3 regions of the Streptomyces sp. NPDC006997 genome follow, and region 1 is predicted to be linked to each of the others. Evidence: riboswitches for the same ligand, from Rfam matches in the RefSeq annotation. Region 1 holds a riboswitch; each other region holds the start of a gene.

What was found. Region 1 has a riboswitch for cyclic di-AMP ahead of ABZ659_RS10510 (transglycosylase family protein). Riboswitches for the same ligand answer to the same signal wherever they lie in the genome.
Positions count from the first base shown of each region.
Region 2: another riboswitch for cyclic di-AMP. It lies ahead of ABZ659_RS32870 (M23 family metallopeptidase); the one in region 1 lies ahead of ABZ659_RS10510 (transglycosylase family protein).
Region 3: another riboswitch for cyclic di-AMP. It lies ahead of ABZ659_RS17970 (NlpC/P60 family protein); the one in region 1 lies ahead of ABZ659_RS10510 (transglycosylase family protein).

Region 1 covers NZ_JBEYHH010000008.1:126,918-137,148, forward strand. The annotation lists gene ABZ659_RS10490 (SurA N-terminal domain-containing protein) at 1-639, shown strand, start outside; gene ABZ659_RS10495 (nucleoside triphosphate pyrophosphohydrolase) at 757-1,749, shown strand; gene ABZ659_RS10500 (cytochrome P450) at 1,829-3,175, shown strand; gene ABZ659_RS10505 (transglycosylase family protein) at 3,340-4,371, shown strand; cyclic di-AMP (ydaO/yuaA leader) riboswitch at 4,554-4,736, shown strand; gene ABZ659_RS10510 (transglycosylase family protein) at 4,740-5,435, shown strand; gene eno (phosphopyruvate hydratase) at 5,694-6,974, shown strand; gene ABZ659_RS10520 (septum formation initiator family protein) at 7,092-7,565, shown strand; gene ABZ659_RS10525 (DUF501 domain-containing protein) at 7,619-8,155, shown strand; gene ABZ659_RS10530 (Ppx/GppA phosphatase family protein) at 8,152-9,093, shown strand; gene ABZ659_RS10535 (NAD(P)/FAD-dependent oxidoreductase) at 9,518-10,231, shown strand, end outside.
Region 2 covers NZ_JBEYHH010000052.1:23,846-34,076, forward strand. The annotation lists gene ABZ659_RS32855 (GNAT family N-acetyltransferase) at 1-1,403, opposite strand, end outside; gene ABZ659_RS32860 (HPr family phosphocarrier protein) at 1,581-1,862, shown strand; gene ABZ659_RS32865 (GntR family transcriptional regulator) at 2,055-2,750, opposite strand; gene ABZ659_RS32870 (M23 family metallopeptidase) at 3,004-3,771, opposite strand; cyclic di-AMP (ydaO/yuaA leader) riboswitch at 3,784-3,946, opposite strand; gene ABZ659_RS32875 (pitrilysin family protein) at 4,154-5,542, opposite strand; gene ABZ659_RS32880 (pitrilysin family protein) at 5,539-6,900, opposite strand; gene ABZ659_RS32885 (DNA topoisomerase IV subunit A) at 7,246-9,702, shown strand; gene ABZ659_RS32890 (GTP-binding protein) at 9,878-10,231, opposite strand, start outside.
Region 3 covers NZ_JBEYHH010000016.1:120,627-130,857, reverse strand. The annotation lists gene ABZ659_RS17990 (PspC domain-containing protein) at 1-643, shown strand, start outside; gene ABZ659_RS17985 (response regulator transcription factor) at 640-1,386, shown strand; gene ABZ659_RS17980 (C40 family peptidase) at 1,411-2,469, opposite strand; gene ABZ659_RS17975 (hypothetical protein) at 2,884-3,237, shown strand; gene ABZ659_RS17970 (NlpC/P60 family protein) at 3,291-4,493, opposite strand; cyclic di-AMP (ydaO/yuaA leader) riboswitch at 4,501-4,672, opposite strand; gene pcrA (DNA helicase PcrA) at 4,966-7,416, shown strand; gene ABZ659_RS17960 (M23 family metallopeptidase) at 7,510-9,060, opposite strand; gene ABZ659_RS17955 (alpha/beta fold hydrolase) at 9,273-10,151, opposite strand.

The DNA.
Region 1 (10,231 bases):
CGTCGCACCGCGCTCGTCCTCACCGCCGCGCTCGCCGCAGCGGCCCCCCTGCTCACCGCCTGTGGAAACGACGCGCATCCCGGCGCGGCGGCGGTCGTCGGCGGCCAGCGGATCACCGTCGCGCAACTGGAGAACCGGGTCGACGAGGTGCGCTCGGCGCAGCGCGCGGCGATCCAGGACGACGCCCAGTACGCCCAGGCCATCGCGGGCAGCGGTGGCCTGGCCCGGGACACGCTGCACGGCATGGTCCTGGACCGGGTGCTGCACCGGGCGGCGCAGGACGCGGACATCACCGTCAGCCGCAAGGAGGTCCAGGACATGCGCTCCGGTCTGGAGCAGCAGGTCGGCGGCGCGGAGGCGCTGGAGACGGCGTGGCTCCAGCAGTACGGCGTGGCGCCGGAGCGCCTGGACGAGAACCTGCGGCTCCAGATCGAGGCCCAGAAGCTCGCCGCGAGCCTGGGCACGGACACCAGCCAGCCCGCGTTCTGGAAGACCCTCTCGGAGGCGTCCGAGGAACTGAACGTCGACCTCAACCCGCGCTACGGCTCCTGGGACGTGGAGAAGGTCAGCCGCGTGGACGCGGACACGCCGTGGGTGCGCGAGGTGACGGCGGCGGCGCAGCCGGAGCAGCCTGCGTAGGGGCGGCGGTGCGACCGCACCGGAGGGTGGCGGTGCCACCGCACCGTTAATCCGATGATCGCCTGAGGCTGTGGATAACTGGAGGAGCCGGTCGGCGGGGTGCGTTACGTTCGGATCGTGAACGCAATCAGCCCCGCAGCCGTCACCGAGGCCGCCGACCCCGGCCGTGTCGTCCTGCTCACCACCAGCCACCGGGTCGCGCCCGGCCTGCTGTCCTGGCCCGCCTGGCAGGCCCTGCACGCCGCCGACCAGGTGCTGTGCGCGGACGGGGCGCACCCGCAGCTGCCCTACCTGCGCGAGGCCGGGATCACCGTGTCCGAGGCGGCCCCCACCGCCGAGGAACTCGTCGACGCCTGCGCCGGGGGCCACACGGTGGTCGTCGTCGCCACCGGCGAGGGCGAGCCCGCCCTGACGGACGGCCTGGCCCGGCTCGCGGGCTCCGGCCGCGTCCAGATGCCCGACCTGGAGCTGCTCCCCGCCTCCTACGACCTGCCCGGCGCCCGCCTCCTCGACCTCGTCCAGGTCATGGACCGCATCCGCGCCGAGTGCCCCTGGTCCTCCCAGCAGACCCACAAGGGCCTGGCCAAGTACGGCATCGAGGAGGCGTACGAACTGGTCGAGGCGATCGAGGACGGCGACCGCGACGAACTCCGCGAGGAACTGGGCGACGTCCTCCTCCAGGTCGTCTTCCACGCCCGTATAGCGGAGGAGGACCCGGAGGCGCCGTTCTCCATCGACGACGTGGCGGCCACCATCGTGACCAAGCTCATCCACCGCCACCCGCACGTCTTCGGCGACGAGACCGCCGCCACCCCCGAAGAGGTCAAGGCCCACTGGCTGCGTACGAAGGCGGTCGAGAAGCGGCGCTCCTCCGTCACCGAGGGCATCCCCCTCCACCAGCCCGCCCTCGCCCTCGCCGCGAAACTCGCCGCCCGCGCCCGCAGCGCGTCCCTGGACATACCCCTCCCCACCGGCGAGGGCATCGGCTACACCCTCCTCGCCCTGGCAGCCCAGGCCGAACGCGAGGGCACCGACCCGGAATCCACCCTGCGCGCGGCGGCCCGCGCCTACCGGGACGCGATCAGGGAGGCGGAGGCGGAGGCGGAGTGAGCGGAGAGTTGAGGGGAGTGGGGAGCGGGGAGCGGGGGAGGGAGAAGCCCCGGCCCCGGGCGGCGGTTACGGTCAGAGGGTGACCGACCAGACCGCCTCGCACGACACCGCCGCCACCTCCACCTCCACCTCCACGCCCGCCCAGGGCCCCACCCCCGAACTCTTCACCTGGGAGTTCGCCGCCGACCCCTACCCCGCCTACGCCTGGCTGCGGGAGAACGAGCCGGTGCGGTGGACGCGGTTGCCGAGTGGGGTGGGGGCGTGGTTGGTCACCCGGTACGGCGATGCCCGGCAGGCGCTGGCGGACCAGCGGCTCAGCAAGAACCCCGCGCACCACGACGAGCCCGCGCACGCCAAGGGGAAGACGGGGATCCCCGGCGAGCGCAAGGCCGAGTTGATGACGCACCTGCTCAACATCGACCCGCCGGACCACACCCGGCTCCGGCGGCTCGTCAGCAAGGCGTTCACACCGCGCCGGGTGGCGGAGTTCGCACCGCGGGTGCAGGAGCTGACCGACGACCTCATCGGGCGGTTCGCCGGGCGGGGGAGCGCCGACCTCATCCACGAGTTCGCCTTCCCGCTGCCCATCTACGCCATCTGCGACCTGCTCGGCGTCCCGCGCGAGGACCAGGACGACTTCCGGGACTGGGCGGGCATGATGATCCGGCATCAGGGCGGGCCGCGGGGCGGGGTCGCGCGGTCGGTGAAGATGATGCGGGGCTACCTCTCCGAGCTGATCCACCGGAAGCGGGAAGTCCTGCCCGACGAACCCGTCCCCGGCGAGGACCTGATCTCCGGGCTGATCCGCGCCTCCGACCACGGGGAGCACCTCACCGAGAACGAGGCCGCCGCGATGGCCTTCATCCTTCTGTTTGCCGGATTCGAGACGACCGTGAACCTCATCGGCAACGGCACGCTCGCCCTGCTCACCCATCCCGGCCAGCGCGCCCGCCTCCAGCGTTCCCTCGACGCCGGTGACCGCGCCCTGCTCGCGACCGGGGTAGAGGAACTCCTCCGCTTCGACGGCCCCGTGGAACTCGCCACCTGGCGGTTCGCCACCGAGCCCCTCACCCTCGGCGGGCAGGACATCGCGGCGGGCGACCCCGTCCTCGTCGTCCTCGCCGCGGCCGACCGGGACCCGGAGCGGTTCGCCGATCCGGACACGCTCGACCTGTCCCGCCGGGACAACCAGCACCTCGGTTACGGCCACGGTGTTCACTACTGCCTCGGCGCCCCGCTCGCCCGTCTCGAAGGGCAGTCCGCGCTCGGCACCCTCCTCACCGTGCTCCCGGACCTCCGACTCGCGGTGGAACCAGGGGAGTTGAGGTGGCGCGGCGGGCTCATCATGCGCGGACTGCGCACCCTGCCGGTGGAGTTCACACCCCCTCAGCCGCAGTCAACGGATCGTTCTCCGGAGCAAAGATGACACCTCGACGCAAAGGTGACACGCGCTCAACTCTGTGATCTTCACGTGATCTGCGCGGCATTAACTTGTGACAAGTGATCGTCTGCCGATACGTTCACCCATCAGCACGGCGCCGCAGCATCATGCGCCGCGCTGGTCACCGCTGTCTTGCGAAAGGTCCCGACATGCTCTCCGGGAACGGTCGTCACCGTCGCCCCCGCCAGGCTCCGGCTCTCCTCGTCGCCGCCGGAGTGACCGGTTCCGCCATCGCCATCCCGTTGCTCGGCGCATCCGGCGCGAGCGCCGCCGACGGCACCGTGTGGGACCAGGTGGCCGAGTGCGAGAGCGGCGGCTCCTGGAGCGCGGACAACGGCAGCGGCTACTACGGCGGTCTCCAGATCTCGCAGGACGACTGGGAGTCATACGGCGGTCTCGACTACGCGGGCAGCGCCGACCTGGCCAGCCGCTCGCAGCAGATAGCCGTCGCCGAGCGGATACTCGCCGACCAGGGCCCCGGTGCCTGGCCCGCCTGTGGGCTGCTCTCCGGACTGACGAAGGACAGCGGTTCCGCCGACGTCGACACGGGACTGGCCGAGGACTCCCCGGCGTCCTCCGCGTCCTCCGACGCTCCCGACGACTCCGCTGACTCCACGTCAGAGGACGCGGACGGCACCGACCAACGCAAGGACAAGTCGACCAAGTCCGACAAGTCCACTGATTCGGCCGCTCCCGAAGCGACCTCCGACTCGAAGTCCAGCTCCGACTCCGGATCCGCGTCCGACTCCGGTCGGGACGCCGAAGCGACCTCCGGCTCGGGCGCGGAATCGGACTCCGTCGCGCCCCGCAACTCCCCCACGGCCTCCACGAAGAGTGACCCGTCGGACGCTTCGCTCCGGGACGGCGACGCGTCGGACGCCACCTCCGGCAGCGGCCGCCACCGCGGCGACAGCGCCGACGAGGACTCCGCCGACGGCGCCCGCGCCGAATCCTCCGGCCGCCACGCGTCCCGTGACGCCGCCCGTGACGCCGCCGTCACCGCCGACGGTGCCTACACCGTCCAGCCCGGCGACAATCTGACCTATATCGCCGACTCCCTTGACCTCGACGGCGGATGGTGCGCGCTCTACGAGGCCAACGAGGACGCCGTAGGAGCCGACCCGGACCTCATCCTCCCCGGTCAGACCCTGGAAGTAGGGGTGGAAACGGGCGCAAAGTAGCGGGAGTTAACGCCACACTTCACACCTAATGTCCGTTTCAGTGGAAGTGTGGGATGAGTCTCAGAAGCCCTGATCGTCTTTGAAATTCCGCGGATCGCGTGTCTACGGTCATGACCGCTCGCCAACACGAGCCCCGGCCGCCGCAACGCCGAATCCTGCCAGTGGCGGCCCGGGAACAGTCGTCGCGTCAAGCGCCGCAGGCAGGAGCGGGGGACCCAAGGTAAGCGCCGGACCAGGCGGTTGAGGAGACTCGCCGCCGAACCGGCTAGGGGTGAAGCCGCACCGCTCGTAAAGAGGGGTGTGGCCGGGCAACTCAACCGGCCCGAACCCGACAGCTCACCTCGCAGGCGTCGGTGAGGGGATCAACCATGCTGTTTTCCGGCAAGGGCAAGCACCGCCGTCCGTCCAAGACCGTCCGCGCCATCGCCGCCGTCGGCGTCACCGGGGCCGCGGCCGTCGCCGCCCCGCTGATGGCCGCGGGCAGCGCCTCCGCCGCCACCGCGTCCGAGTGGGACGCCGTCGCCCAGTGCGAGTCCGGCGGCAACTGGTCCATCAACACCGGCAACGGGTACTACGGCGGCCTGCAGTTCTCGGCCTCCACCTGGGCCGCGTACGGCGGCACGCAGTACGCCGCCACCGCCGACCAGGCCAGCAAGGCCCAGCAGATAGAGATCGCCGAGAAGGTCCTCGCGGGGCAGGGCAAGGGCGCCTGGCCGGTCTGCGGCACCGGCCTGTCGAGCGCCGCGTACAACGGCGGCGGCTCCACGGACACCGGCTCCAGCGCCGGGACCACCGACGACTCCACCGCCACCCGCGAGACCGAGCAGCCGAGCACCTCCCGCTCCGCCGAGCGCCCGGCCGCGAAGAAGACCGTCACCACCCCGACCGGCAAGAAGGTCAAGAAGGGCGACGGCGAGTACAAGGTCGTCAAGGGTGACACCCTCAGCACGATCGCGCAGGAGCACGACGTCAAGGGCGGCTGGGCCAAGCTGTTCAAGCTGAACGACGACATCGTCCAGGACGCCGACCTCATCTACCCGGGTCAGCAGCTGCACCTCAAGTAAGTCCTGCCCCGGCAGACCACCCCGCTCCGGCGCGTCTCCCCCCGTACGCGCCGGGGCGGGGTTTTCCATGCCCCCGTGCCCTCTCTGCTTCCGGTACCCGTCCACCCTTCTCTTTGTTCCGTTCGGAAACAATTTACTCTCGGTTTCGGCTCTACCGGGGGTCGGAGGGCGAGCCGACGGCCCCCGGCCGGTTAGGCTCATGGCGCAGCACCCACCGCGGTACTGCTGACCCACGTCACATCCATGAAGGAGATGCTCGTGCCGTCCATCGACGTCGTCGTAGCCCGGGAAATCCTGGACTCCCGAGGCAATCCCACGGTCGAGGTCGAGGTCGGCCTCGACGACGGCAGCACCGGTCGTGCCGCCGTCCCGTCCGGCGCCTCGACGGGTGCCTTCGAGGCCATCGAGCTGCGCGACGGTGACCCGAACCGCTACCAGGGCAAGGGCGTCGAGAAGGCCGTCCTCGCCGTGATCGAGCAGATCGGCCCGGAGCTGGTCGGCTACGACGCCACCGAGCAGCGGCTGATCGACCAGGCCATGTTCGACCTGGACGCCACCGACAACAAGGGCTCCCTCGGCGCCAACGCCATCCTCGGCGTCTCCCTCGCCGTCGCCCACGCCGCCTCCGAGGCCAGCGACCTCCCCCTCTTCCGCTACCTGGGCGGCCCGAACGCGCACCTGCTGCCGGTGCCGATGATGAACATCCTGAACGGCGGCTCGCACGCCGACTCCAACGTGGACATCCAGGAGTTCATGATCGCGCCGATCGGCGCGGAGTCGTTCTCCGAGGCGCTGCGCTGGGGCACCGAGGTCTACCACACCCTCAAGAAGGTGCTGAAGGGCAAGGGCCTGGCCACCGGCCTCGGCGACGAGGGCGGCTTCGCCCCGAACCTCGGCTCCAACCGCGAGGCCCTCGACCTCATCCTCGAAGCGATCAAGGAAGCCGGTTACACCCCCGGCGAGCAGATCGCCCTCGCCCTCGACGTGGCCGCCTCCGAGTTCTACAAGGAGGGCTCCTACACCTTCGAGGGCAAGGAGCGCTCCGCCGCCGAGATGACGGACTACTACGCCGAGCTGGTCGAGGCGTACCCGCTGGTCTCCATCGAGGACCCGCTGTTCGAGGACGACTGGGCGGGCTGGCAGACCATCACCGAGCGCCTCGGCGACAAGGTGCAGCTGGTCGGCGACGATCTGTTCGTCACCAACCCCGAGCGCCTCGCCCGCGGCATCGAGGAGGGCGCGGCCAACGCCCTGCTGGTCAAGGTCAACCAGATCGGCTCGCTGACCGAGACCCTGGACGCCGTGGAGCTGGCCCAGCGCAACGGCTTCAAGTGCATGATGTCCCACCGCTCCGGTGAGACCGAGGACGTCACCATCGCGGACCTCGCCGTCGCCACCAACTGCGGCCAGATCAAGACCGGCGCCCCGGCCCGCTCCGAGCGCGTCGCCAAGTACAACCAGCTGCTGCGCATCGAGGAGATCCTCGACGACGCCGCGGTGTACGCGGGCCGCAGCGCGTTCCCGCGCTTCAAGGGCTGAGCCCACGCACGCGCCCACGCACGTGTGGGCGGCGTCGTCCGTACGTCCCCGTACCCGGTCCCGTACCGTGTGCGGGGACGTACGCGCGTGTACGGCGGGACGAGACGGAGGCGGGGCATGGCAGTGAAGGACCGGGACCGGTTCTCCACCACCACCAGACTGCGGCTGCTCGGCGAGCAGACGGCGGCCCGCGTCTACCGCTCCCAGACCCGCCGCCAGGCCCGCCGCTCCCGCCTCACCGGCCGCGCGGCCCTGCTCGCCCTGGTCGTCTGCACGCTGGTCGTCGCGCTCGCCTACCCGATAAGGCAGTACGTCGCCCAGCGCGCCGAGATCGCCGACCTGGAGCGGCAGAAGCGGCAGGCCAGCGAGCGCGTCGAACAGCTGCGCGACCAGAAGGCGCGGTGGCAGGACGACGCGTACGCCGAGCAGCAGATCCGGCAGCGGCTGCACTACGTGATGCCCGGGGAGACCGGTTACGTCGTCATCGACCCGGACGCGGCCGAGCGGGCCCGCGGCGAACGGGGCGCGGCCGACCGCCCCTGGTACTCGAACGTCTGGGACGGCGTGGACAGGTCCGACGCCGGCCAGTGACCCCCGCGCCGACCAGTGACACCGTTGAGCGAGAAAGACGCGTAGAGAATCCTATGGACACCCTTCCGCCGCCCACCCCGCGCACCGAGCCCACGGACGCGGACGTCGAGGCGTTCCAGCAGCAGCTCGGACGTCCGCCGCGCGGTCTGCGCGCGATCGCGCACCGCTGCCCGTGCGGACAGCCGGACGTGGTGGAGACGGCGCCGCGGCTGCCCGACGGCACGCCGTTCCCGACGCTGTACTACCTGACGTGCCCGAAGGCGGCGTCGGCCATCGGCACGCTGGAGGCCAACGGCGTGATGAAGGAGATGACGGCCCGTCTGGAGGGCGACCCGGAGCTGGCCGCCGCGTACCGCGCCGCGCACGAGGACTACCTCCGGCGCCGGGACGAGATCGAGGAGCTGACGGGCTTCCCGAGCGCGGGCGGGATGCCCGACCGGGTCAAGTGCCTGCACGTCCTGGTGGCCCACTCGCTGGCCGCCGGGCCGGGCGTGAACCCGCTGGGCGACGAGGCGCTGGCGATGCTGCCGGAGTGGTGGCGCAAGGGCCCCTGTGTGACCACGACGGAGAGCGGGGAGGACGGCCGGTGACCCGCGTAGCCGCCATCGACTGCGGTACGAACTCGATCCGCCTGCTGGTCGCCGACTGCGACCCGGCGACCGGCGAACTGGTCGACCTGGACCGCCGTATGACGATCGTCCGCCTGGGCCAGGGCGTCGACCGCACCGGCCGACTCGCTCCCGAGGCGCTGGAGCGCACGTTCGCGGCCTGCCGTGAGTACGCCGCGGTCATCAAGGAGCACGGCGCCGAGCGGATCCGCTTCGTCGCCACCTCCGCCTCCCGGGACGCGGAGAACCGGGCGGACTTCGTGCGCGGGGTGCTGGACATCCTGGGTGTCGAGCCCGAGGTGATCAGTGGCGACCAGGAGGCGGAGTTCTCCTTCACCGGCGCCACGCGCGAACTCGCCGGGCGTACCGACCTCACCCGGCCCTACCTGGTGGTGGACATCGGCGGCGGCTCGACGGAGTGCGTCGTCGGCGACGACCACGTACGCGCGGCGCGCTCGGTGGACATCGGCTGTGTGCGGATGACGGAACGGCACCTGGTGCGGGACGGCGAGGTGTCCGACCCGCCGACCGAGGAGCAGATCGCGGCGATGCGCGCCGACATCGTGGCGGCCCTGGACCTCGCCGAGGAGGAGGTCCCGCTGCGCGAGGCGCGCACGCTGGTCGGTCTCGCCGGTTCGGTGACGACGGTGTCGGCGATCGCCCAGGAACTCCCCGCGTACGACTCGACGGCCATCCACCACTCCCGCGTCCCGCGCACCAGGGTCCGCGAGATCACCGACTGGCTCCTCCACTCCACCCACGCCGAACGCGCCGCCGTCCCGTCCATGCACCCGGGCCGCGTCGACGTGATCGCCGCGGGCGCCCTGATCCTCCTCACGCTCATGGAACGCGTCGGCGCGGAGGAGGTCGTGGTGAGCGAACACGACATCCTCGACGGCATCGCTTGGTCGGTGGCGTGACAGGGGGGTCGCTGCCACACGGCTGAGCAGGTCGGGCGGCGTTTGAGCGGGGTGGAGGGGTGGATTCCGGGGTGGCGGCGACATGGCGTCGGGAAAGTTCGTGAAGTTCTTCACAAGGAATTGGGTGCCGGGGGGCGACGGCTAGGCCACAGGAGGCTGTTTCCGTGCCCCGGAGGGTCCCTTGTGGGGCGCGCCCAGAGGGTGTACGGGGGTCCCGGGCGGGCCCGGTCCTGAGGGGGAGCGGTGCGGTCGGCCGCCCTGCGCGGCAGCTCAGGCGGCATTGACAACGTGCCGCCCCGCCTCCTGGTTCCCGGCCCGGGGGCTGAGCTGGGGCACAAGGGCGGCGAAGTGTAACAGAGGTGCGTAGGAACCTTGTGAAGGGGCGCACGAGGTACCCCCCTGGGGCGGGTGGATACTCGATGCCATGAGCACCACGGAGCGTCCCAGGATCCTCGTAGTAGGCGGTGGGTACGTAGGTCTGTACGCAGCTCGGCGCATCCTGAAGAAGATGCGCTACGGCGAGGCGACCGTCACGGTCGTCGACCCCCGGTCGTACATGACCTACCAGCCCTTCCTCCCCGAAACGGCCGCCGGCAACATCTCCCCCCGGCACGTCGTCGTCCCGCTGCGACGCGTGCTGCCGAAGGCGGAGGTCCTCACCGGCCGGGTCACCACCATCGACCAGGACCGCAAGGTCGCGACGATCGCGCCGCTGGTCGGCGAGGCGTACGAGCTGCCGTTCGACTACCTGGTCATCGCCATGGGCGCCGTCTCCCGTACCTTCCCGATCCCCGGCCTCGCCGAGCAGGGCATCGGCATGAAGGGCATCGAGGAGGCCATCGGGCTGCGGAACCACGTCCTGGAGCAGCTCGACAAGGCCGACTCCACCACCGACGAGGAGATCCGCCGCAAGGCGCTCACGTTCGTGTTCGTCGGCGGTGGCTTCGCGGGCGCGGAGACCATCGGCGAGGTCGAGGACATGGCCCGGGACGCGGCCAAGTACTACAACAACGTCTCCCGCGAGGACATGCGGTTCATCCTCGTGGACGCCGCCGACAAGATCCTCCCCGAGGTCGGCCCGAAGCTGGGCGCCTACGGCAAGGAGCACCTGGAGAGCCGGGGCGTCGAGGTCTACCTC
Region 2 (10,231 bases), on a different contig from region 1:
ACGGCGTGCCCCTGGGGCGCTGCCCCGCGGTGGCGGGCGCCCTGCACGACGACGAGCGGTTTGGCCGCCGCCGTACGCCGGGCGAGGCGGGTGAACTTTCGGGGGTTGCCGATGGACTCCAGGTACATGAGGGCGACGTCGGTCTCCGGGTCGTCGTACCAGAACTGGAGGACGTCGTTGCCGGAGACGTCGGCGCGGTTGCCGGAGGATATGAACGTCGAGACACCGGTCACACCGGTGACGCCGCCTCCGCGCCGGTGCAACCGGGACAGCAGGGCGATGCCGATGGCGCCGGACTGGGCGAACAGGCCGATGCGGCCGGGGCGGGGCATCTCGGGGGCGAGGGAGGCGTTGAGCCGGACGTCCGACGCCGTGTTGATCACGCCGAAGGCGTTGGGCCCGATGATGCGCATCCCGTACGCGCGCGCGTGGCGGACGAGTTCGCGCTGCCGTTCGCGTCCGTCGGGGCCGCTCTCGGCGTATCCGGCGGAGATCACGACGAGGCCCTGCACGCCGTGTTCGCCGCACTCGGTGACGACCTCGGGGACGTGTTCGGCGGGCACGGCGACGACGGCGAGGTCGACGTGGTCGGCGATGTCGCGGACGGAGCGGTGGGCCGGTACCCCGTCGATCTCCTGCCAGGTGTCGTCGAAGGCGCGGTTCACGGCGTAGAGGCGGCCGGTGTACCCGGCGTCCTTGATGTTGCGCAGGAGGCTGCGGCCCACGCCGCCGGGGGTGCGTCCGGCGCCGATGACGGCGACCGAGCCGGGCAGCAGCAGCCGCTGTACGGAACGGGCCTCGGCGCGCTGCTCGCGCGCGTACTGCACGGCGAGCGAGCGGTCGGTGGGTTCGAGGTCCAGCTCCAGGCGGACGACGCCGTCCTCGAAGCTGCGCTTCTGGGTGTACCCGGCGTCCGTGAACACCTTGATCATCTTGGTGTTGGCGGGGAGCACCTCGGCGGCGAAGCGGCGGATGCCGCGCTCGCGGGCGACGGCGGCGACGTGTTCGAGGAGGGCGGAGGCGACGCCCCGGCCCTGGTGGGCGTCCTGCACGAGGAAGGCGACCTCGGCCTCGTCGGCGGGGGTGGAGGCGGGCGTCCCGTCCGGGCCGATGCGGTCGTAGCGTACGGTGGCGATGAACTCGCCTCCGATGGTGGCGGCGAGTCCCACCCGGTCCACGAAGTCGTGGTGCGTGAAGCGGTGGACGTCCTTGGCGGACAGGCGCGGGTAGGGCGCGAAGAAGCGGTAGTACTTCGACTCGTCCGAGACCTGCTCGTAGAAGCTGACCAGGCGCTCGGCGTCATCAACGGTGATGGGCCGCACGCGCGCGGTGCCACCGTCGCGCAGCACCACGTCGGCCTCCCAGTGAGCTGGGTACTCCTGCCGGTCCGCCGAGTTCTGCATGGGGCCCAGCGTACGGCTCGCGTCTGACAACGGCGCGGGGCAGTGTGCGGGGGCGTCACGCCGGACCGAGGCCGCGGTCCGGCGTCAGCCGAGGGGGCGGGCACCGGCCTGCTCCGGACATGCTTCACGTTGTGGGACACTGGTCTAGACAACCCTGAACACGAAGGGCAGCATCACATGGCTGAGCGCCGCGTCAACGTCGGCTGGGCCGAGGGCCTCCACGCCCGCCCCGCCTCCATCTTCGTCCGAGCCGCCACGGCCACCGGCGTCCCGATGACGATCGCCAAGGCCGGGGGGACCCCCGTCAACGCGGCCTCCATGCTGGCGGTCCTGGGTCTGGGCGCCCAGGGGGGCGAGGAGATCGTCCTCGCTTCCGACGCCGAGGGCGCGGACGCCGCCCTGGACCGGGTGGCCAAACTGGTCGCCGAGGGCCTGGAAGAGCTGCCCGAGACGGTCTGACCGGCGCGTGACAGCACACGGCGGAGCCGCGTCGCCCATTCCGGGCGGCGCGGCTCCGCCGTTTTCTCCGGTCTCCGGGTTTCCGTGCCCGCATTTACGTTCGGGTGATAATTAACGAGTACGTTCGCGGCCGGAAAAGGGCAGCAGAAACAACCCCCGCCGAATATCCCCCCTTTGTATACGGCGCCTGTGTTAATGCCGCAGGCTCGGCATGTTTACGGGATGTTGCGAAGTCCTCACACGGTCCGCGCGGTCGGCCCCCACGGTGAAGCGCAGCCGGTGCGCGGCGGTCGCGCGCTCGGTGTGCACGGCGGTGACCGCACGCGCGCGTTCCCCGTCGCCGCGCGCCACCGCGTCCACGATGGCGCCGTGCTCCGCCCAGGACTCCACGGGCCCGGTGGGCACCTCCACGGTGTACATCCAGGCGATCTTGTGCCGCAGCTGGGTCAGCATGGCGATCAGGGCGGGGCTGCCGGACGCCTGGGCGAGCGTCTCGTGGAACCAGCCGCCCAGCGAGCGCAGATCGTCGCTGCTGCCCCGCCTGGCCCGCTCCTGGCCCAGCCTGACCAGCCCGCGCAGCACCTTCAGATGGGCCTCGGTGCGCCGCTGGGCGGCCCGGGAGGCGGCGAGCGGCTCCAGGAGCATCCGCATCTCCAGGAGGTCGGAGGCCTCCTGCTCGGTCGGCTCGGCGACGCACGCGCCCGCGTGCCGCCGGGTCACCACGAAGCCCTCCGCCTCCAGGGTGCGCAGGGCCTCCCGGACGGGGACGCGGGAGACGCCGTAGCGGCGGGCCAGCAGTTCCTCGGTGAGCCGGCTGCCGCGCTCGTAGACACCTGCGACGATGTCGTCCCGGATCGCCGTGCACACCGAGTGCGCCGGAATACGCATGACCGACCTCCGCCTTAATCCCCGTGAAACGTCGACGATTGACGTGTGTTCAGTGACTCTATTGCAATGAGCCGGAATTTCCGACGGCGGTCTGGAAACCAGGGATATTTTTTGGACAAACAGGGTCCTCAAACGCCGAAAGCCCCGGCTTGTGAGCCGGGGCGAGGGGGTGGGGCCCCTGGGGGGCAGTGGGGCCCCCTGGGGGGCGGTGGGGCCCCTGGGGGGCGGTGGGGCCCCTTGGGGGGCGGTGGTGCTACACGTTCACGCCGTGCGCGCGGAGGTACGCGAGGGGGTCGATGTCCGTGCCGTAGTCGGCGCTCGTGCGCGCCTCGAAGTGCAGGTGCGGTCCGGTGACGTTGCCGGTGGCGCCGGACAGGGCGATCTGCTGCCCCGGGGTGACCGTCTGGCCCACCGAGACGGCGATGGACGACAGGTGGCCGTACTGGGTGTACGTGCCGTCCACCATCCTGATCAGCACTTGATTGCCGTACGCCCCGGCCCAGCCCGCCTCGACGACGGTGCCGGAGCCGACCGCGCGCACGGCGGTGCCGCTGGCGGCGTGGAAGTCGATGCCGGTGTGGCTGCCGGAGGACCACAGGGCGCCGCCGGAGCGGTAGGCCGTGGAGACGTAGGAGCCGGATATGGGTGTCACGTACGTGTTCAGGCGCTTGCGCTCGGCCTCGCGGGCGGCGCGCTCCTTGGCCTCGCGGGCCTTCCTGGCCGCCGCGGCCGCCTGCTCGCGGGCGGCCTCCTGGGCCGCGCGCTTGGCCTCGGCCAGCTCGGCGGCCTGCTGCTGCGCGTCGGCCTGGGCGTCGACCCGCTCGGCCACGGCGCTGCCCATGCTGACGACGGGGGTGAGTCCGGTCTGCTGCGCGACGGGCTCGGCGGCGAGTGCCGGGGCGGCGGCCAGGGTGCCGACCACGCCGGTGGTGGTGAGGGCCGCGACGCCCGCCGCGCGGGCGGTGGTGCGCTGGGCGCGGCCGGTACGGCGGTGCTTCCCGGCAGGGCGGGTGAACGCCATGGAGTGGCTGGTCCTTTCCTTCCCTCTCGCCTACCGGGTTAGCTGACGGGTTCGGAGCAGGAAGGTCTCCTACGGACCCCCTCGCGGCACGCGCGGGCGTCCGATTCACCCCAGGGACTGTTGGGTCCCCGGCTCCCCTGGCTCGCGCCGTACGGGGACTCGGCGATGGCTGTCCGGTGCCGCGGGTGCGGCGCACTGCCTGACGGACAGCCCCGGAGACGCTAAGCGGGCTCGCTTTCCATTCCCAAACAGAGAGCGCGTTTTGTAGCGCATCCCACAGGACAGAACGCTGATCTTCCTCTGAATACGGGCATAGCGGGGCCCTGGTGACGGATCCGTTACCAGGGCCCCACGCGTGCGTGCCGCTACTCGGCGGAGACGCCTACTCAGCGGACACGACGGTGACTTCGCCGATGCCGAGCGCCTCCACGGGTTCCTTGATCTGCGCCGCGTCGCCCACGAGGACCGTCACGAGGCGGTCCGTCGGGAAGGCGTTCACGACCGCGGCGGTGGCCTCCACGGTGCCGGTCGCGGCGAGCTGCTGGTACAGCGCCGCCTGGTAGTCGTCGGGCAGGTGCTGCTCGACCTGGTCGGCCAGCGTGCTCGCCACGGCCGCCGCGGTCTCGTACTTCAGCGGCGCCACACCGACGAGGTTCTGCACGGCGACGTCCCGCTCGGCGTCGGTCAGCCCGGACCCGGCGAGCGTGCGCAGCACCGTCCACAGGTCCTGGAGCGCGGGGCCGGTGTTGGGCGTGTCGACGGAGCCGCTGATGGCGAGCATCGCGGCGCCGGTGCCGTCGGGGGCGGAGCGCAGCACCTGGCTGAACGCCCGTACGCCGTAGGTGTAGCCCTTCTCCTCACGCAGGACGCGGTCCAGTCGGGAGGTGAGGGTGCCGCCGAGGCAGTACGTGCCGAGCACCTGCGCGGGCCAGACGCGGTCGTGCCGGTCGGGGCCGACGCGGCCGAGCAGCAACTGCGTCTGGACGGCGCCGGGTCGGTCCACGATGACGACGCGGCCGGTGTCGTCGGCGGTCACCGGGGGCGCCTGGCGGGGCTTCGCCGGGGCGCCGGTCCAGGCGCCGAGGGTGTCGCCGAGCAGCGCGTCCAGGTCGATGCCGGTGAGGTCGCCGACGACGACCGCGGTGGCGGTGGCGGGGCGGACGTGCCGCTCGTAGAAGGCGCGTACGGCCGCGGAGTCGATGGCGGCGACGGTCTCCTCGGTGCCCTGGCGCGGGCGCGACATGCGCGAGTCGGCCGGGAACAGCTCCTTGGACAGCTCCTTGGCGGCGCGCCGGGAGGGGTTGGCCAGCTCGTGCGGGATCTCGTCGAGCCGGTTGCGCACCAGCCGTTGGACCTCGCTGTCGGCGAACGCGGGCGCCCTGAGAGCGTCGGCGACCAGCCCGAGGCCCTTGGCCAGGCGGGAGGCGGGGACCTCCAGGCTGAGCCGGACGCCGGGGTGGTCGGCGTGCGCGTCGAGGGTGGCGCCGCACCGCTCCAGCTCGGCGGCGAACTCCTCCGCGGAGTGCTTGTCGGTGCCCTCGGAGAACGCGCGCGCCATGATCGTGGCGACGCCGTCCAGACCGGCGGGCTCGGCCTCCAGCGGCGCGTGCAGCAGCACCTCGACGGCGACGACCTGCTGGCCGGGGCGGTGGCACCGCAGCACCGTCAGACCGTTGTCGAGGATCCCGCGCGTGGGGGCCGGGAACGCCCACGGCTTGGGCTCCCCGGCCTGCGGCTGGGGGTGGAACTCCATGGTGGCCAGCTCGGTCACTTGGCCGCCTCCTCGGTCTCGTCGGCTTCGGTGTGGGCGTCGTCGGCGTCGGTCTCCGCCGCGGCGACGGGCTCGTAGACGAGCACCGCGCGGTTGTCGGGGCGCAGGCGGGCCTTGGCGACCTCCTGGACCTCCTCGGCCGTCACCTCCAGGACGCGCTGTACGGCGGTCAGGGCGAGCTGCGGGTCGCCGAACAGCACCGCGTACCGGCACAGTTCGTCGGCGCGGCCCGCGACCGTGCCGAGCCGGTCCAGCCACTCGCGCTCCAACTGGGCCTGGGCGCGCTCCATCTCCTCGGCCGTGGGGCCCTCGGCGGCGAACCGCGCGAGCTCCTCGTCGATGGCGGCCTCGATGACCGGCACCTCGACGTCGCCGGAGGTCTTCACGTCCAGCCAGCCCAGCGAGGGCGCACCGGACAGCCGCAGCAGGCCGAACCCGGCCGCGACGGCCGTACGGTCCCGGCGCACCAGCCGGTTGTAGAGCCGGGAGGACTCGCCGCCGCCGAGGACGGTCAGTGCCAGGTCGGCGGCGTCGCACGCGCGCGTGCCGTCGTGCGGCAGCCGGTAGGCGGCCATCAGCGCGCGGGCCGGGACCTCCTCCTCGACGACCTCGCGGAGCTGCTCGCCGATGGTGTCGGGCAGTGTGCCCTCGCGCGGGGTGGGCTTGCCGTCGTGGGCGGGGATGGAGCCGAAGTACTTCTCGATCCACGCGAGCGTCCGCTCGGGGTCGATGTCGCCGACGACGGACAGCACCGCGTTGTTCGGCGCGTAGTACGTCCGGAAGAACGCGCGCGCGTCCTCCAGGGTCGCCGCGTCCAGGTCGGACATCGAGCCGATCGGGGTGTGGTGGTAGGGGTGGCCCTCCGGGTAGGCGAGGGCGGTCAGCCGCTCGAAGGCGGTGCCGTAGGGCACGTTGTCGTAGCGCTGGCGGCGTTCGTTCTTCACGACGTCGCGCTGGTTCTCCATGGACTCCTCGTCCAGCGCGGCGAGCAGCGAGCCCATGCGGTCCGCCTCCAGCCACAGGGCGAGTTCCAGCTGGTGGGCGGGCATCGTCTCGAAGTAGTTGGTGCGCTCGAAGCTGGTGGTGCCGTTGAGCGAACCGCCCGCGCCCTGCACCAGTTCGAAGTGGCCGTTGCCCTTGACCTGGGCGGAGCCCTGGAACATCAGGTGCTCGAAGAGGTGAGCCAGTCCCGTGCGCTCCTTGACCTCGTGGCGGGAGCCGACGTCGTACCAGAGGCACACCGCCGCGACCGGGGTCAGGTGGTCCTCGGAGAGCACCACGCGCAGACCGTTGGCCAGGCGGTGCTCGGTCGCTGTCAGGCCGCCGGAGCCTGCCTCGGCTGTGGCCGTGTGACCCATGGGCATGTACGTCCCTTCGATCGCTGACGCGGTCCTCGGACCGCGGATTTCCTACCGTCCTGCCACTGTATGCAAGCGCGCGGACCAGCGGCGAAGTTCCCGCGAGGCGTACGCCGACAGCGAGATCCCGTAGCCTCTCGACAAGCCACGGCGGTACGCGCGCCGCCGGGCCGTCCGCTCCGGGCCGGGCGGCATGAGCGTCCGCCCCGTCCGGTGTTGTCAGTGCCGCGGTCCACAATGGTCCGCGTCAGATCCGTCCCACGCTTCAGCACGAGCGAGCCGACGGGGAGTGAGCGTGAGGCGCCCCCCGCAGGCGAGCGACCAGAAAAGAGGAGCCAGGCAGCGATGGCCCGCCGTAGCACGAAGACCCCGCCGCCCGACGACCCGTACGAGGAGAAGATCCTCGACATCGACGTCGTCGACGAGATGCAGGGCTCCTTCCTTGAGTACGCCTACTCGGTCATCTACTCCCGAGCCCTGCCCGACGCCCGTGACGGCCTCAAGCCGGTGCACCGGCGCATCGTCTACCAGATGAACGAGATGGGCCTGCGCCCCGACCGCGGCTACGTGAAGTGCGCGCGCGTCGTCGGCGAGGTCATGGGCAAGCTGCACCCGCACGGTGACTCCTCGATCTACGACGCCCTGGTGCGCATGGCGCAGCCCTTCTCGATGCGGGTCCCGCTGGTCGACGGCCACGGCAACTTCGGTTCCCTGGGCAACGACGACCCGCCCGCCGCCATGCGGTACACCGAGTGCCGGATGACCGAGGCCACCGGTCTGATGACGGAGTCGATCGACGAGGACACCGTCGACTTCGCCCCGAACTACGACGGCCAGGAGCAGGAGCCGGTGGCGCTGCCCGCAGCCTTCCCGAACCTGCTGGTCAACGGCGCCTCCGGGATCGCGGTCGGCATGGCCACCAACATGCCGCCGCACAACCTGCGCGAGGTCGTCGCCGCGGCCCGCCACCTGATCCGGTACCCGAACGCCGACCTCGACGCCCTGATGCGGCACATTCCGGGCCCGGACCTGCCCACCGGCGGCCGGATCGTCGGCCTGCCGGGCGTCCGGGACGCGTACGAGACCGGCCGCGGCACGTTCAAGATCCGCGCGACGGTGTCCGTGGAGGACGTCACCGCCCGCCGCAAGGGCCTGGTCGTCACCGAGCTGCCGTTCACGGTCGGCCCGGAGAAGGTGATCGCCAAGATCAAGGACCTGGTCGGTTCGAAGAAGCTCCAGGGCATCGCCGACGTCAAGGACCTCACGGACCGCCAGCACGGCCTGCGGCTGGTCATCGAGATCAAGAACGGATTCGTGCCGGAGGCGGTGCTGGAGCAGCTCTACAAGCTGACGCCCATGGAGGAGTCCTTCGGCATCAACAACGTCGCGCTCGTCGACGGGCAGCCCCTCACGCTCGGTCTGAAGGAGCTGCTGGAGGTCTACCTCGACCACCGCTTCGAGGTCGTGCGCCGCCGCTCCGAGTACCGCCGGGGCAAGCGCCGCGACCGCCTGCACCTGGTCGAGGGCCTGCTCACCGCCCTGGTGGACATCGACGAGGTCATCCGGCTGATCCGCTCCAGCGACAACAGCGCGCAGGCCAAGGAGCGCCTGATGGGCCGCTTCGGCCTGAGCGACGTCCAGACGCAGTACATCCTGGACACGCCGCTGCGCCGCCTCACCAAGTACGACCGGATCGAGCTGGAGGCGGAGAAGGACCGGCTGACCTCGGAGATCGAGGAGCTGACCCGCATCCTGGAGTCCGACGCGGAGCTGCGCAAGCTGGTCTCCGCCGAACTGGCCACGGTCGCCAAGAAGTTCGGCACCGACCGGCGTACGGTCCTGCTGGAGTCCGCGGGCGTCCCGGCCGCCGCCGTGCCGCTCCAGGTGGCGGACGACCCGTGCCGGGTGCTGCTGTCGTCGACGGGGCTGCTCGCGCGTACCGCGAACGGCGAGCCCTTCGCGGCGGACGCCAAGGCCCGGCGCGTCAAGCACGACGTGATCGTCTCCGCCGTCCCGGCGACGGCCCGCGGCGAGATCGGGGTGGTCACGTCGACGGGCCGCCTGCTGCGCCTGAACGTGATCGACCTCCCCCAGCTGCCGGAGATGACCTCCGCCCCCAACCTCGCGGGCGGCGCGCCGCTGGCGGAGTTCGTGTCCCTGGCGGACGGCGAGACCGTGATCTGCCTGACCACGCTGGACGAGTCCTCCCCCGGCCTGGCCGTCGGCACCGAGCAGGGCGTCGTCAAGCGGGTCGTCCCGGACTACCCGTCCAACAAGGACGAGTTGGAGGTCATCACCCTCAAGGAGGGCGACCGGATCGTGGGCGCGGTGGAACTGCGTACCGGCGACGAGGACCTGGTCTTCATCACGGACGACGCCCAGTTGCTGCGCTACCAGGCCGCGCAGGTCCGCCCCCAGGGCCGCCCGGCCGGTGGCATGGCGGGCATCAAGCTCGCGGAGGGCGCGCGGGTCATCTCCTTCACGGCGGTGGACCCGGCGGTGGAGGCCGTGGTGTTCACGGTCGCGGGCTCGCGCGGCACGCTGGACGACTCCGTCCAGACGACGGCCAAGCTGACCCCGTTCGACCAGTACCCGCGCAAGGGCCGCGCCACGGGCGGCGTCCGCTGCCAGCGCTTCCTCAAGGGCGAGGACTGCCTCGCCCTGGCCTGGGCGGGCCCGGTCCCGGCCCTCGCCGCGCAGAAGAACGGCACCCCGGCCGACCTCCCGGAGATGGACCCCCGCCGCGACGGTTCGGGCGTGTCCCTGCCCAGAACGGTGGCGACGGTGGCGGGCCCGGTCTAGATGTGCTGTCCCTGGACGTTGGTGACAGGCGACACGCCCTGAGCGGTGCTTGAACCGGGCGAGGGCCTTCTGGTTTCGGAGTGGACTGCGAGGTCTGCAACTACCACCGGCCCTCCACCGGCATCAGCGGCCACACCCCGGCCAGCCGCGTCACCAACCTCACAGGGCAATACACCTAGGGCCCCTCGGGGCCTTCCGAGGCTCCGGGCACGTAGCGCAGGACGCCCCACATGCCGTGCTCGTCGGCGGTGTGCGGGGCGTCGCTCCGGCAGTCCCGGAGTTCCTTCTCCAGGGCGTCGGCGTCGATCCCGGCCCCGATGAGGACGAGCTGACTGACGCGCGCCTCACCGGCCCGCCACGCCTCCGGGTAGAACCGCAGGAACCTCCCCACGGCGTGCACGGCGTACCGGTTGCGCGTGTCGTGGGCGCCGAAGCAGACGTACCCCTTGATCCGGTACAACCCGTCGGGACGGCTGTCGAGGAAGCTCATCAGCCGCCGTGGGTCGAGGGGCACGTCGGAGACGAAGGA
Region 3 (10,231 bases), on a different contig from region 1:
CGGTCCCTACCTGGTCCGGATGACCCAGGACCTCTCCGAGGAGCGTCTGATGCGCATCCGCGCCCAGGAGCGCGCCGAGGTCGCCGCCCACGTCCACGACTCGGTGCTGCACACCCTGACGCTGATACAGCGCAACGCCGACAACCCCGGCGAGGTACGGCGTCTCGCCCGCGCCCAGGAGCGCGACCTGCGCACCTGGCTCTACAAACCCGAGGGAACCGGCAAGGACGAGGCCGACGAGCCGACCACCCTCGCCGAGGCGGTGCGGCGCAACGCCGCGGAGGTGGAGGACAAGCACGGCGTCCCGCTCGAGGTCGTCGTCGTGGGCGACTGCCCCCTCGACGAGAAGACCGCCGCCCAGATGCAGGCCGCGCGCGAAGCAATGGTGAACGCCGCCAAGTACGGTGGCGAGGGCGGCGCCGTCCAGGTCTACGCCGAAGTCGAGGGCAAGACGGTCTTCGTGTCCGTCCGCGACCGCGGCCCCGGCTTCGACCTCGACTCGATACCCGCCGACCGCATGGGCGTTAGAGAATCGATCATCGGCCGCATGGAGCGCCACGGCGGCACGGCGCGACTGCGCGCGGTGCCGGACGGCGGCACGGAGGTCGAGCTGGAGATGGAGAGGGCGGAGAAGACGTCATGAGCGACCCTTCCGAGACGAACGGCACCGCGGCAGCGGCACAGTCGGCCGAGTCCGCGCCACCCGCGGGCGGCGGTGCGCCCGGACGCCGGGTGCGGGTGGTCCTCGTCGACGACCACCGCATGTTCCGCACCGGCGTCCAGGCCGAGATCGGCCAGACCGAGCAGACCGGCGTCGAGGTGGTCGGTGAGGCCGCCGACGTCGACCAGGCGGTCACGGTGATCACGGCGACCCGCCCCGAGGTCGTCCTCCTCGACGTGCACCTCCCGGGGGGCGGCGGGGTGGAAGTGCTGCGCCGGTGCGCCCCGTTGATGGCGGACGCCGAGCAGCCCGTCCGCTTCCTCGCGCTGTCCGTCTCGGACGCGGCGGAGGACGTGATCGGGGTGATCCGGGGCGGTGCCCGGGGCTATGTCACCAAGACGATCACCGGCACCGACCTGGTCGACTCGATCTTCCGGGTCCAGGAGGGCGACGCGGTCTTCTCGCCGCGGCTCGCCGGGTTCGTCCTCGACGCGTTCGCCTCCACCGACGCCCCGCCGGTCGACGAGGACCTCGACCGCCTCACCCAGCGCGAGCGTGAGGTGCTGCGGCTCATCGCCCGGGGCTATGCCTACAAGGAGATCGCCAAGCAGCTCTACATCTCCGTGAAGACGGTCGAGTCCCATGTCTCGGCGGTCCTGCGGAAGCTCCAGCTGTCCAACCGGCACGAGCTGACCAGATGGGCCACGGCGCGACGGCTGGTGTGAGGCCGCCTCGCACTGACTCCGCGCTCACACCACCCGGGTCGCCCCCGCGAACGGCATCTCGCTGATCGGGGCCAGCCGTACCGGTGAGGCAGGGTTCGGGGCGTGGATCATCTGGCCGCCGCCGACGTAGAGGCCGACGTGGCTGATGCCGGAGTAGAAGAAGACCATGTCGCCGGGGAGGAGTTCGGAGCGGGAGACCCGGCGTCCGGCGCCGATCTGGGCGTAGGTGGTGCGGGGCAGGGAGACCCCGGCGGCGCGGTAGGCGGCCTGGGTCAGGCCGGAGCAGTCGAAGGCGTCGGGGCCGGTGGCGCCCCAGACGTAGGGGCTGCCGAGGGCCTGGTAGGCGTAGGAGACGGCCGCCGCGGTGCGGGAGTCGGGGGCGGCGGTGGTGGGAGGGGGAAGGCTGTCGCGGGGGCCGGTCGAGGCACGGGAGGCGCGGTCGGGGGCGGCGGGGGAGGTGACGCGGGCGCGTTGGCCGGCCGACAGCCGGTCGAGCAGCCGTTCGGCGGCGTCCAGTTTGCCGGTGATGGTCCGCCGGTGGCGCTTCAGCTCCGTCTGGCGTGACTTCAGGGAGGCCAGTTCCACGCGGGCGGCGCCACGCAACCGCTCGATCTCCCGCATCTGCTGGTGGACACGGGTGACGGTGGTGGCCTGCCGGTGGCCCGCGCGCTCGGCGAACGCGGCGCCGTCGAGGTAGCGGTCGGGGTCGTCGGAGAGGGCGAGCTGGAGCGTGGGGTCGAGGGTGCCACCGCGGTACTGCGCCGCCGCGGCCGAACCGAGTTCCTCGCGTGCCGAGTTGAGCCGGTCCTCCTTGCGGGCCGCCTCGTCGCGCAGTTCCGCCAGCCGCTCCTCGGCGGCCTCGGCCTTCTCCCGGGCCCCGTTGTACTGGTCGGTGGCGGCCTCCGCCTCCTGGTAGAGCTGGTGGACCCTGGCCCTGACCTGCGCCGGGGTGAGGTCCGGCTGGGCGTGCCCGGTGCCGTCGAAGGCGGTCGCGGTGGCCGCGCCCGCCAGGACGAGGGTGGCGGCGGTCCGGACGGTGGTGCCGCCTGCCGGACGTTGTGGGGGCTTGCGGTGCGCTGCCACCTGGGCTGCACATCCTTTCGTACGGCCGTGAGGAGCGGGGGGACGCGCCCGTCGGCGGCCCGCACAGGGGAGTGGACCGCCGCCGGACCTTCTCGGCGGGGGTGGCCGACGCCGCCCCTGGCGAGGGCGGGTTGGGGAGCCGGTCACCTGGGGGAGGACGCTAATCCCGGGCGTGTCCAGCCGGTGACACGTTGTACGGAAGTGACTCCAGCGGATCGCCGGACGACCGGGGATGACCGGGGCTCCCGAGGCGGGCCGTCGACTTCGCGCGGTGCGCTGACCGATGTGGGGAAACCGGGAGCCGACGCGGCGGGGCGGCTGCTATGGGCGCATATATGCAAGGCGCGGCAGAAGGGCCCCGTAGGGGTGGGCCGGTGTCGGACGGCGGGGTGGCCGTGGCTAGGCTCCGGCTCCATGGACGTACTCATCCACCTCTTCGTCGGCCTGCACGTCATCGGAATCGCCGCGCTGCTCGGCGGCTTCCTCACCCAAATGAAGGCGATGGGGCAGGGCACCGCCCGCTTCGTCCCCGCGATGCTGCACGGCGCCCTGACGATGCTGGTCACGGGTGTGGTCCTGGTCGGCCTGAACCAGGCCGACGACCGGACCCTCGACAACGTCAAGATCGGCGTGAAGCTGGCCCTGCTGATCGTGATCCTCGGGCTCGTCTACGTGAAGCGGGACGAGGAGAAGGTGGACAAGGGCCTCTTCGGCCTGGTCGGCCTGCTGACCACGACGAACATCTTCATCGCGGTGCTCTGGACCTGAGGTCCCGCTCCGGGGGCCCGGCCCGTGCCCGGCCCCCGGAGGAAGCGTGGGCGTCAGGCGGGCCGTACCACGCTGTGGATGGAGGACTCGCCGTCGTAGTAGACCGACTCCTCGCGCACGTAGGCGCCGGGCTTCGGGGCGTGGATCATCATGCCGTTGCCGATGTAGATGCCGACGTGGGTGACGTCGTCGTAGAAGAAGACCAGGTCACCGGGTTGGGCGCTGGACAGGGAGACCGTGGTGCCCGCGTTGACCTGGTCGTAGGTGGTGCGCGGCAGGGAGATCGCGGCGGCGTTCCAGGCGGCCTGGGTCAGTCCGGAGCAGTCGTAGGAGTCGGGGCCGGTGGCGCCCCAGACGTACGGCTTGCCGATCTGGGCGCGGGCGAAGGCGAGCGCCTTCTCGGCCTTGGAGGCGTACGAGGAGTCGGCCGCGGGGTCCGTCGAAGTACCGGTGGAGGTGCCGGTGGAGCCCGTCGCGCCGGAGGTGCCGCTCTCCTGCTCCTGGGCCGCCGCCGCTGCCGCTGCCGCTTCGTCTTCCTGGCGCTGCTGCTCCTCGGCCTGCTGGCGGGCCAGCTCGGCCGCCTTGCGCTCGGCCTCCTCCTGCTTCTTCTTCTCGATCGCCGCGAGCCGCGCCTTCTCCTCGGCGGTCAGCTCCGACAGCAGGTCGCGCGCGTCGGCGAGCTTCTTCTGGACGGTGGACTTGGCCGTCCTGAGGTCGTCCCGCGACTCGGTGAGCGTCTCAAGGCTGTCGGTGGCCTCCTGGCGCTTCTCCATCGTCGCCGTCTGCTCGGCGAAGTAGTCGTCGACCGCCGACTTCTGGGTGCTGGTGAGCCGCCCCATGAGCTGGGTCTGGTCGAAGTAGTCCTGCGGTGAGTCCGCGAGCAGGAAGGTCGCCGTGGTGGGGGCGGCGGCGCCGGTGCGGTACTGGGCGGCGGCGTAGGAACCGAGTTCCTCGCGCGCGTCGTTGAGCTTCTGGGTGCGCTTGGCGACGTCGTCGAGGAGGGTGTCGACCTGCTTGCGCTGCTTCGCGGTCTTCTCCTTGGCCGCGTTGTACTTCTCGGTCGCCGACTCGGCCTGGCGGTAGAGGTCGTCGACCTTCTTCTCGACCTCCTCCAGACTCGGCCGGTCGTCCGAGGGGGCCGCGTTGGCCGTCTGGGAGAGCAGGGCCACGGAGGTGAGGGCGGCGGTGGCCAGGCCGGGGGTGCGGATACCGGCCACGCGGCTGCCCGCGGCACGTGACTTGCGGTGCGACGCCAAGGAGGCGACTCCTTCCATGTACCGCCTACCGGGTTAGCTGTCGGGTTCGGGCGGGTGGTTCGGAAGGGTTGCCCTACGGCCACTCCCTCAGGAGGAGTGAGCCGATTCACCCCGGGATCGGTGGGTCCCCGGCTCCGGCCACTGCCACGCGGGCACGCCGGACTCGGCGGAGGCCGCGCGGCCCGGCGACGTTCGCCGGAGGGGGTCGTACGGCCCGCTCGGCACCGTAGCCAACTCGTGTGGTGGCTGTGAAGGTTGGTGGGTGATATGCCCGATACATTTTCGTGACCTTATCCGGAACGTCGCTCACCGTGTCCGGGCTGGAGTGATCCGTGACGGTCGGGGCGAGGGGCGCGCGGGCTGGGGCGGTCCGGGGCCGTGGCGCGGACCGCGGCGGTCCCGGGCGGTGCGGGCGCCGGGTCGGCGGGATCCGGCTCCGGTTGTCAGTGCGGCACCCTAGACTCGGAGAGCGATGAGCAGCCTCTTTGACGACAGCTTCCTGGCGGACCTCCAGGCCCAGCGCGGCCCCGCGGACGAACCCCCGCCGCCGCCCGAGGACGATCACGTACCGGAGCCGGTTCCGGACGATCTGTTCAGCGGGAAGTTCGACGTGCCCCCGGACCGCGACGCCTACTACCGCGACGGCGCGCCCCGCCCGGTGGTGGACTCCGCCGCCCTGCTCGCGGGGCTGAACGACAACCAGCGCGCCGCCGTCGTGCACGCGGGTTCCCCGTTGCTCATCGTGGCCGGAGCCGGGTCCGGCAAGACCCGGGTGCTCACCCACCGCATCGCCCACCTGCTGGCCGACCGCGGTGTGCACCCCGGGCAGATCCTCGCGATCACCTTCACCAACAAGGCCGCGGGCGAGATGAAGGAGCGCGTCGAGCAGCTCGTCGGCCCGCGCGCGAACGCGATGTGGGTGATGACGTTCCACAGCGCGTGCGTGCGCATCCTGCGCCGGGAGAGCAAGCGGCTCGGCTTCACCTCGTCGTTCTCGATCTACGACGCCGCCGACTCCAAGCGTCTGATGGCCCTGGTCTGCCGCGACCTGGACCTCGACCCGAAGCGGTTCCCGCCCAAGTCGTTCAGCGCCAAGATCAGCAACCTGAAGAACGAGCTGGTCGACGAGGAGGACTTCGCCGCCCAGGCCACCGACGGCTTCGAGAAGACGCTCGCCCAGGCGTACGCGCTGTACCAGTCACGGCTGCGCGAGGCGAACGCCCTCGACTTCGACGACCTGATCATGACGACGGTCAACCTGCTGCGCGCCTTCCCGGACGTCGCCGAGCACTACCGCCGCCGCTTCCGGCACGTCATGGTCGACGAGTACCAGGACACCAACCACGCGCAGTACGCCCTCGTCCGCGAACTCGTCGGCCCCTCCGGCGAGGACCAGGACCCCGCCGAGCTGTGCGTCGTCGGTGACGCCGACCAGTCGATCTACGCCTTCCGCGGTGCGACCATCCGCAACATCCTCCAGTTCGAGGAGGACTACCCGGACGCGACGACGATCCTCCTTGAGCAGAACTACCGCTCCACCCAGACGATCCTCACCGTCGCCAACGCCGTCATCGAGCGCAACGAGTCCCGCCGCCCCAAGAACCTGTGGACCAACGCGGGCGCGGGCGCGCGCATCACCGGCTACGTCGCCGACACCGAGCACGACGAGGCGCAGTTCGTCGCCGACGAGATAGACCGCCTCACCGACGCGGGCGAGGCGAAGGCCGGGGACGTCGCGGTCTTCTACCGGACGAACGCCCAGTCCCGTGTCTTCGAAGAGGTGTTCATCCGCGTCGGCCTGCCCTACAAGGTCGTCGGCGGGGTCCGCTTCTACGAGCGCAAGGAGGTCCGGGACGTCCTCGCCTACCTGCGGGTGCTCGCCAACCCGGAGGACTCCGTCCCGCTGCGCCGCATCCTCAACGTGCCCAAGCGCGGCATCGGCGACCGTGCGGAGGCCATGATCGACGCGCTCTCCCAGCGCGAGAAGATCAGCTTCCCGCAGGCGCTGCGCCGCGTCGACGAGGCGTACGGCATGGCCGCGCGGTCCACCAACGCCGTCAAGCGGTTCAACACGCTGATGGAGGACCTGCGGACGATCGTCGAGTCCGGCGCCGGTCCGGCGACGATCCTGGAAGCCGTCCTGGAACGCACCGGCTACCTGGCCGAGTTGCAGGCGTCGACCGACCCCCAGGACGAGACGCGTATCGAGAACCTCCAGGAACTCGCGGCCGTGGCGCTGGAGTTCGAGCAGGAACGCGGGGAAGAGGAGTCCGGCACGCTCGCCGACTTCCTGGAGCAGGTCGCGCTGGTCGCCGACTCCGACCAGATCCCCGACGAGGAGGACGGCGACGGCGTCATCACCCTGATGACCCTGCACACGGCCAAGGGCCTGGAGTTCCCGGTCGTCTTCCTGACCGGCATGGAGGACGGCGTCTTCCCGCACATGCGCGCCCTCGGCCAGACCAAGGAACTGGAGGAGGAGCGCCGCCTCGCCTACGTCGGCATCACCCGCGCCCGCGAGCGGCTCTACCTCACCCGCTCGGCGATGCGCAGCGCCTGGGGCCAGCCGCAGTACAACCCGCCCTCCCGCTTCCTGGAGGAGATCCCCGGCGAGCACGTGGACTGGAAGCGCACCGGCGGCTCCGCGGCCCCGGCGGGCCCGGTCTCGGGCGTGGCGGCGTCCCTGTCGTCGTCGCGTTCACGGTCCTCGGCTTCGGGGGCGTCCGGGTTCGCCACCCGCAGGACCGACGAGAAGCCGGTGGTCGCGCTGGCGGTCGGGGACCGGGTCACCCACGACCAGTTCGGGCTCGGCACGGTGACGGCGGTGAAGGGCACGGGCGCGAACGCCGAGGCGACGATCGACTTCGGCGACGCCAAGCCGAAGCGGCTGCTGCTGCGGTACGCGCCGGTGGAGAAGCTGTAGGGAGCGCGCGCACGGGCCAGCGGGGGTGGGCCCGTGCCGTACGGCGGGCCCGCTGGCGTTGGCAGCGCTGGCAGAACCGTTACGGCTGACGCGTTACGACGGGTCCAGGCCGTGGCTGCGCAGCCACGCCAGCGGGTCGATGGACGAGCCACCGCCGGGCCGGACCTCGAAGTGCAGGTGCGGACCGGTCGAGTTGCCGGAGTTGCCGGAGAACGCGATCGCGTCGCCCGCCTTCACCGTCGTACCGGACGGGACCTGGTAGCTGGAGAGGTGGCAGTACCACGTCTCCGTGCCGTCCATCGCGGTCACGATCATCATGTTGCCGTAGGCGGTGTTGTACTCGGTGCGCACGGTGCCGTCGGTCGCGGCCATCACCGTGGTGCCGTAGGAGACGGGGAAGTCGATGCCGGTGTGCACGGACATCCAGTTGATGCCCGCCTGACCGTAGTAGGCGCTCAGCCCGTGCGCCGCGACCGGCAGGGCGAACTTCGGGCGCAGCCGCTCCTTGCGGGCCGCCTCCGCCGCCGCCCGCTTCTGCTCGGCCTCCTGCTCCGCCTTGAGGTCGATGCGCTCCTGGGTACGGCTGACCCGGTCGCCGAAGTCGTTCGCCTCGGCGGTGAGGGACTCCAGCTGGGTGGCGAGCTTGTCGTTGGCGGCGGCCGGTTTCACCGGCGGTGCGTCCGCGGCGGACGCGGGCGCCTCCTGCTCGTCCTCGCTGAAACCGCTGACCGAGGCGGCGGCGATCCCCGCGACGCCCATCACGCACGCCGACGGGACGGCGACGGTCAGCAGCGCGGAGCGCCGGGCGGGTTGGCGGCGGCGGGAGCGGGACGCGCGGGCCGCGGCGCGGGTGGCGGGGAGCGGCGCGCCTTCTTCCTGGTCGTCGAGGAGCGGCTCCACGGCGGGCAGTTCGCCGGTGCGGCTCAACTCGGGTTCGTCGTCGGTGCTTTCCTGGTGGGCGTCGGGCGCCCCGGTATCAGGGAAGCCCTCGTGGTCCGGGACCTGGTGCTGGCCGTAGGGGTCGTGATCCGCCTGGGACGCGTAGGCGTCCCGCGGGTAGCCGTGCTCGTCGTGTCCGGTGCCGTCGGAGTTCCACTGCGTGGCGTCGTAGGTGCCGGTCTCGAAGGTCTGCGTGCCCCAGTCCCACTGCTGGGTCTGGTCGGGTGCCGCGCCCGTGGACTGCTCGGGCGGGAGCCAGGCGCTCGCGTCCCACTGGCCGCTGGTGTCGTTGCCCGTCGCCTGGTGGGGGATACCGGCGAGCTGCTGGTGCTCGGCTGTCCAGTTCACGGTGTCGTGGGCGCCGGTGTCGTAGGCGCTGGCGTCGTAGGCGGCGTGGTGCTGGGCGGCGTACGGGTCGTAGTCCAGCGTCTGGTGGCCGCCGGTGGCCCACTGGGTGGCGTCGTACGCGCCGGTGGCCTGGCCGTGGTCCGGGAGGGCGCCGAAGAGGGGGTCGGCGGAGAAGGCGGCGGTGGTGTGGGTGGTGGCGCCGTAGCCGCCCTCAAAACCAGTGGCGTCATGGTCGCCGTACGTGGTGAGGTCACCGTACTGGGCTTCCTGACCGCCGTAGGGCGCGTAGTGCGCGGAGGCGGCGTCGGAAGCCGGAGCCGGGGACGTCATGGTCCCCGACGGGTGACGATCGTTCACCAACTTCTCTTTCGCCTCGACAACAGGGGCTGCCAGAGCAGTGCGGCGACTGTACCCGGCGGTACGCGGGCACGACAATCTTCAGCAGGTTTCACGCCCGCAGGAAACGGGCATTCGGCCGCCTTTTGGCGGTCGGTAGGCGCAGGCTTGGCCTTGTGTTCGAAGATTGTTCGACCGTCGGGCGCTGTCTCCGGCCGCCCTCCCGGCCGTTCTCACGCCAGGCGCAGGCCGTTGGCGCGCGCGGCGCGGGTGCCGGTCCGCGCCGGGGCCGACGTGTCCGTGGAGGTGTCGTCGAGGGCCTGCCGTATGCGGGCCGCCACCGCGGGGTGGACCGGCAGGGCGAGGTGTCCGATGCCGGTGACCTGCACGTTCTGCGTGGGCAGATCGGGGTGGTCGAGGCGGGCCGCCGCCACCGGGTCCATCAGGTGGTCCAGATCGCTCCAGAAACAGATGAATCGCGTACGGCAGTCCGGCGCGGGCCGGGACAGCTCCTCCATCAACGCCGAACCGGGGCGCATCTGGCGCACGATGGGGTGCGCGTTCGCCATCGGCACGACCCGTGTACCCGAGTGGGGGGTGCCGAGGGTGACAAGGGTGCGTACGCGCGTGTCGCCGCCGAGCCGTTGCACGTAGTACCGCGCTATCAGCCCGCCCAGGCTGTGCCCCACGACGTCGACCCGGTCGCTGCCGGTGCGTTGGCAGATCTCCTCTATGTGCCGACCGAGGAGCGCGGCGGCGGTGCGCACGTCACACGTCAGCGGGGAGTAGTTGAGCGACGTCAACTGCTGCCTGCCGTGCTGGGCGAGGAAGCGGCGCAGCAGGACGAAGACCGAGCGGTTGTCGATGAACCCGTGCAGCAGCACGACCGGGGGCAGCGCCCGCGTCGGCAGTGGGGCCGCGCCGTCCGGCGCCGGTCCAGTCTCTTCCGAGCGGCGTTCCTGGATGATGCCGGAGGGATAGAGGAGGAGGTGGCCCGCGAGGATCGCGACTTCGAGCGCCGTCGCCCTCAGCAGGGCCAGGGAGAGTCCCGCCAGTCGGCCGGGAGCTGGAAAGGGGAGCAAGCGGATGGGCAGCAGCCCGGTGACCTTCATGGCCGACCTCCTGTCGGCACGCCGGAGGACGGCTCTCTCCCCCGTGTGCCCTGGTTGGGAAGCCGGGCTGAGGCGCGTGA